DNA from 2 places in the Paenibacillus sp. FSL k6-2145 genome. Region 2 is predicted to be linked to the other one. Evidence: predicted binding sites of a transcription regulator. Region 2 holds the regulator's gene; the other holds the start of a gene.
The links. Region 2 encodes Rex, which represses fermentation and respiration genes when NADH is low (regulators of the CRP and FNR family bind a similar motif). Its sites were predicted from a motif close to TTGTGAAATATTTCACAA; they were not measured.
Positions count from the first base shown of each region.

Region 1: a site for Rex is predicted at 1,650-1,667, ahead of NZ043_RS07510 (cytochrome ubiquinol oxidase subunit I). Genes of this name have one in related genera too.

Region 1 covers NZ_CP150267.1:1,710,023-1,713,450, forward strand. Annotated here, with positions in the region: gene cydB (cytochrome d ubiquinol oxidase subunit II) at 1-168, opposite strand, end outside; gene NZ043_RS07510 (cytochrome ubiquinol oxidase subunit I) at 113-1,528, opposite strand; gene NZ043_RS07515 (hypothetical protein) at 1,912-3,204, shown strand; gene NZ043_RS07520 (glycosyltransferase) at 3,201-3,428, shown strand, end outside.
Region 2 covers NZ_CP150267.1:6,558,428-6,561,855, forward strand. Annotated here, with positions in the region: gene NZ043_RS28945 (DUF5590 domain-containing protein) at 1-18, opposite strand, end outside; gene NZ043_RS28950 (amidohydrolase) at 58-1,365, opposite strand; gene NZ043_RS28955 (redox-sensing transcriptional repressor Rex) at 1,352-2,005, opposite strand; gene dinG (ATP-dependent DNA helicase DinG) at 2,224-3,428, opposite strand, start outside.

The sequences.
Region 1 (3,428 bases), 2.3 Mb from region 2:
GCGTTCACGATCTGTTTTGGCAATAATGCCTGTAGACATCCCCACACCAAAATCAAAACCTTCCAAAAAGAAAAAACCGACAAACAATACGGCAATCAGCAAAAACCACAACTCACTTAGTGACAACGGAATAACCTCCATCCACGCCGAACGGATCGGCCGATTCATCGTGATCTTCCGGCTTCTCGACCGCAAACGGTCCTGCTTTGATCTCACGTACGAACAGGTATACCATCACGATTCCGAGAACCGTATACGCAGCGGTAAAAGCAATGGTCGAGAACAGGATCATTCCTGCGGATACGTTCGGTGAGACCCCGGCTTCGGTGGTCATATAGCCAAATACCGTCCACGGCTGCCTGCCAACCTCGGTCATAATCCAACCTGATGTATTGGCGATAAACGGCAAGGATATGGCAAATACCATCAGACGCATAAACCACTTTCCAGCGACCTCCAGCTTCTTGCGCATAGCCAGAAACGTACCGTACAGCGCCAGCACAATCATCAAACCACCCGCTGCGATCATAATGCGGAAACTCCAGAACGTTGTCCGTACCGGCGGGATGTAATCCCCAGGTCCATATGTCTGCTGATACTCAGCATTCAGTTCCTTCATGCCTTTGACACTACCGGAGAACTTGCTGTAGGACAGGTAACTGAGTAATCCAGGGATTTTGATCTCACCCGTACTCTCCTGTTTATCCGGGTCAATAAAAGCGACCACCGTCCATGGCGCCGGATCTTCTGTCGTTGTCCATGTGCCCTCACTGGCTGCCATCTTCATCGGCTGTGTCTCCACCAGATATTGCGCCTGGAAGTGACCCGAGAATGCGACGCCGAATGAAGAAACAAGAGCGATAATGATCGCAATATTAAACGATTTGCGGAAGATCTCCACATCTTGCTTTTTCATCAATTTGTAGGCACTAATCCCGGTTACGACGAAAGCCCCTGTCATCAATGCCCCAAAAATCGTATGTGGGAATTCGACGAGAAGCTGACCATTCGTGATGAGTGCAAAGAAATCATTCATCTCGGCTCGGCCGTTATTAATCTCAAACCCGACCGGATGCTGCATAAACGAATTGGCTGCCAGAATCCACAGCGCGGACAGGAATGTGCCGACAAATACCAGCCAGATGCAGGCCAGATGCACTTTTTTGGACAAACGATCCCATCCGAATATCCACAAACCAATAAATGTAGACTCCATAAAAAACGCCAGTAGCGCTTCAATAGCCAGTGGCGCACCGAACACGTCCCCGACAAATCGGGAGTACTCGGACCAGTTCATACCGAACTGGAACTCTTGCAAAATACCTGTGACTACCCCGACGGCAAAGTTAATCAGGAACAGCTTGCCCCAGAACTTGGCCATCGTTTTGTAGATCTCCTTACCCTTAACAACGTACAACGTCTCCATGATTGCAACCAACAGTACAAGACCGATGGATAGCGGGACAAAAAAGAAATGGAAAATCGTTGTAAGTGCATATTGGATACGCGATAACATAATCGGATCCATACCGTTACCCCTTCTTTCTGTTCACTTCGCAGTATGCGTATTTGGCATTGAAGCTGCACCTTCGCTGTCTGTCCGCCAAATACGTTGATGAACGTATTGTGCCAGAATACCTATTTTATACATGTGAGAATTATCACAATCTTCGTCTCTAGAGCAAAAAAAAGTGATCCTGGTCACACAAAAGATAAAATTCAGCCTATTATCATAGCTTGCCAACTTCATCTATTCATGGAAGATACTCATGTTTGGGACGGAATGCCCATATGTTAGTCTCAGGCATATCATGCGAAGTACCGTGAGGGCTTTACATATGAAGTGAAAGCATGCAGTACATGCAGAGCGAATGACGCTCCATATTACAGTCAAGGTGAGGTGAACTATTCATGGAAAAACCTGCACCACTACCAGGTGAAGACACCGAAGCCAGCCAGGATAAGGCCAGTACAACACAGCCCCCTGTCCGATATGTTCTCTTCCCTCGCAAAGGGGGCTGGTCATCCTTTCCCTATCCCGATATTGCTGCACTGCTGTCAATCGAGGGAGAGGTATACTATGTCAGCAGCCTGACGCAAACAGAAGATGTACCTCCGGTCATTACCGTCATCTCCCTCCCTGAAGCCGAGCAGCTATTGCTGGAACCTCGCACCGTAGCCGTAGTCGCCCATCCCTACTGGCTAATGGCTACAGCCTCGCTGGAGCCGGAGCTATGTATCGCCCTGCTCCCTGAGCCTGCTGGGGAAGAATCATCTTCTCCCCTATGGGAGAGCAGTATTTCCAAACTGGTCGGCATCGCCGATCTGGTAGGCACATCCTCCGAGACACGTTATATGAAGCTGTTATTCCAAGGCGTACGTGTTATCTGGCTGGGCGGCGAAGACCCTGCACCTGCGGGTACGATGCAAAAGGATGATCTCGAAGTCCCTCTCCGGGACTACGAACTGTTCTTCCTGCATGCGCTGCGGCAGGTCTTGTCAGGCACTTCGGATAGCGTCAGCCTGCTTCAATGCAGTGTACGTGCCGACTTCTACCGACAGCTCCGAGCCAAAGCAGGCCCACATGAGACGATATCCTTTTTGCTGGCAGCCTATGAGTACTTGCTTGAAGATCGGCGGGCCGTCCATTCGCTGCAAGAGGCCTTCACCCAGGCGGTCATGAACGGTCGCAGTGATTGTGTGGTTTCCCATTATCGATTCCTGTCTGCCATTCATGCCCGGGCCGGACAGTTGGAGGACGCCCTGCGGGTGTACGGAATTAGTGCAGCAGATGAACAAGAACGGCATCATTATGAACAGTTATGTCGCTGGCTTGAGGCAGGAGAAGAACAACTTGTACGAGCGGAACTACTGCGTATGAACGATGATTACGGAAACGCCCTGCGTATCCTGGACGAACTTGGCGGAGAAACGGCGAGACATTGGAAATTCCGCATTTATCAGGAGACAGGACGTGTGGAAGAGGCACTGGCTCTGGTGCATGCAGTCGATATTCAGGATGATGCCAGTCGCCGGGATTATCAGCAATTATCCGGCAGTGCGCTGGCACTGCGAGGGGAACGACACGGGGCAGTCCGACATTTTCTCGAAACGGCACTGGAGGATGAAGATGCGCTCGCCCGGATTGTCGAACTGGAGTTGTTGGATCATGCTGTACAGCAATTGCTTGGGGAGGTGCCATGATGCTGGACCCGAAGAAGCGTAGACAACAGTTGAATGGGCCAATGGTGCACAGGGATATCCGAACCGAAACCACTTACACGCCAACCGAAACAGTCGATCGAACACATACAGACGCATTGGAAAATGGAGATCACACCCCGGATCATGCACAACCAACACAGGACATCCGAAGCCAAGTGCATCACTGGAATGATTCACAAGGTCAGGGAGAACAGGATGTTGCT
Region 2 (3,428 bases):
CTTCTTTTTTTTCTTCAAAAGCCGAACTTCCTTTCCCTATGATGCTCTGTCCTGCAATTAACGAGCAAGCAGACCATCAAATGCCAATTGAGACTCACGCAAAATGCGCTCTTCATCCAGCGTCAGACATTCGCCGTGTTTCACCACTTGTTTTCCATCCACCCATACGTGCTCTACATCTTTGGCAGAAGCCGAGTAGATGGTATGCGAGATCAGGTCTGTATGTGGATAGAAATGTGCCTGTTCAATGTCCAAAGCGATAAAATCAGCCTTCATGCCAACCTGGAGTGCTCCGGTATTGTTCAAGAAGATGGATTTGGCACCGTATGACGTTCCGAGGAGTAACGCTTCGCCTGCTGGCACTGCCGTCGGGTCACCAGATACACCTTTGTGGATCAATGCAGCCAGTCTCATTTCCTCGAACATATCCAGGTTGTTGTTGCTTGCCGGTCCGTCTGTTCCGAGTGACACGGTAACTCCTGCTTTCAGTAACGCAGGAACCCGCGCAACACCTGAAGCGAGTTTCAGGTTACTTCCCGGGTTATGGGATACAGCCACATCATGACGGGCCAAAATTTCAATCTCTTCGTCATTCAGATGCACCGCATGTGCAACCAGGGATGGACGGGAGAAAAAGCCCAGTTTCTCCAGATGTGCCACAGGACGCAGTCCATAATCAGCCACGTTCTGCTCCACTTCACGAAGCGTTTCAGACATATGTGTATGGAGAGGAAGGTTCAGGTCGTTCGCAACCTGCACAAGCTTCTCTATGTAGTCAGGAGGGCATGTATATGGTGCATGTGGCGAGATTACGGTTGTAATGCGACCATCTGCCTGTCCATTCCACTCACGTGCAAACGCTGCCGACTCCTCCAGCTTCCGCAGTTGCTCTTCTTCCGAGCACAGCCCGATTACACCACGTGCCAGTGCTGCTCTAACGCCTGATTGCTCCACAACTTTGGCAACTTGATCCATGTGATCGTACATGTCCAGGAAAGCTGTAGTTCCGCCTTTCAACATTTCAAGCACCGACAGGGAAGTTCCCCAATATACATCTTCTGAAGTCATTTTTGCTTCCATCGGCCACATTTTTTCCTGCAACCATACTTGCAACGCAAGATCGTCTCCGTGCCCTCTGAGCAACGACATTGCTGCATGACCATGCGTATTGATCAGACCCGGCAGGAAGAACAGTCCTTTTCCATCCACTTTGGTACAATTTTTGTCTCCATCCGGCAATGTCTCACCAATATGCACAATCTTGTCATCCTCGACAACCATGTATCCTTGAACCACGTTCCATGTTGTGCCGCCTTCATTAACGGCAAATTTGCCGTTGTGAATTACCCATCTATTTGTTGTCATCTTCCTCGTCGTCCTTTCCAGTCTCCAAGTAATAGGCCAAACTAAGCAGATCCGTTGTAAAGTCAGCATGGTGAATGCGGATATGCGGCGGTGTTTTTAGAATTGTTGGTGCAAAATTAAGGATCGCTTCAATTCCTGATTCAATAAGCTGATCCGCAACATTTTGGGCTTCCGTATCCGGAACCGTGATAATACCGATGCGGATGTTTTCCGTTTTAACCGCTTCCGTCAATTCATTCATTGGTTTTACCGTCAAACTGTTGATTTGGCTACCAATTTTCGGTCCATATGCATCAAATACAGCAACAATCTTCATGTTGTCTTTCAGATATGCGTTGTAGTTGGACAAGGCTTGACCGAGATTACCCGCGCCTACCAGAGCTACATTAATTTGCTGATCGATTTTGAGAATGTGACGAATTTTCTCAATCAAATAAGATACATCATACCCGATCCCTTTACGACCAAAATCACCGAAGTAAGCCAGGTCTTTACGAATTTGGGCCGGATTCAGATCCAGCCTCTGTCCAAGCTCTTGAGAAGAAACAGTAGCCACCTCACGCTGATGCAACTCGTTCAAATAACGCAAGTATACAGGCAGACGGCGTACCACCGCTTCCGAAATTTTATCCGATTTCATTCTTGCTCCCCCTTACCAAGGCCACGATAAAATAATAGATGAAAAGATGAGCATCCTGTATAAACTCAAAGATAAACGTGACATTTTATACAGAATGCTCCTTGTAATTTAGGTTATAAGTTCTTACGTGCAACTGCTTTAATCGGATACGGAAATATCTAATAAAGTTTAACGCCAAACGATAGTGTCATGCAATAATATAACGAACAAAACAACCATTATTTTTGTTCATTAGCAGGTTTTTCCAACCACTCGGTAATTCGTGGAACCATCTGCTCCGTGAGCATGTGTTCCATTTTGGGACCAGGTAAAGAATATAAAAAGAATTTACCATAGTACGCTTCAATCACCCGTGTATCATAAACAATAACAATTCCTCTGTCCTTCGCTGTACGCACCAACCGGCCAAATCCCTGCTTGAAACGAATGACCGCTTGCGGCACGGACAGTTTCATGAACGGATTTTTCTTCTGTTCCTGAAGCAGCTCACTCTTGGCTTCCACCAACGGATGATTCGGTGGCTGGAAAGGCAGTCGCACAATAGCGAGACAGGTTAGCGCCTCTCCCGGGATATCTACACCCTCCCAGAAGCTGCTTGTACCCAGAAGTACCGTAGCTTTGGCATCTTGGAACCTGCGAGTCAGCTTGGAGCGGCTTCCACTGTCAACGCCTTGCCCAAGCAACGAGATGTCGTTACCAGACAGTGCTTCCTTCAGCGGATCATAGACCTGTCGCAACATCTTGTATGAAGTAAACAGAACCATCATGCGTCCACGCGTGGCAATTGCCGTCTCTGCGAGTGATCGCACCAGCATATTAACAAAGTGCGCATCACCCACACTGCCCTTCACACTCGGGAAATCACGCGGAATCACCAGAAGTGCCTGATCGCGATAGTTGAAAGGTGATGGCAGCATCGAAGTTAACAACCGATTATTCTCGGAAGCTTCCTGCAAGCCAAGTTGTTCAATCATGAACTGGAATGACTTATCTACCGAAAGCGTAGCCGATGTAAGTACAACACTTTTCTTTTTATCAAAAAATAAATCCTTAAGTTGTGCACTGACATCTACAGGTACAGCATACAGCTGAAGAGATTTACTTCGGAACTGACCGCTGGCTTCCATCCAGTACACCGTTTTGGCATCATCCATACGCATGAAGAAACGTAGATTCTCCTTCAATGTGGTCAGATCTTTCAGCAATCCTGTAATGTCCGTGATCAGACTATCCGATTGATAATCATCCTGATCCTCTTTCACCTCAAGCAGCAATTTGTCCCCTTTGCGAACCAAATCGCCCAGAGTCACATAGATCTGGTTCTCCAGATCCTGCAACTCCTGCCATTTTGCAGGTTTCTGAGAAGCTTTCAGACGCAGTGAAAATTGCCCCGTCTCTCCCGGTGAAGCATCACTTCGTTCAG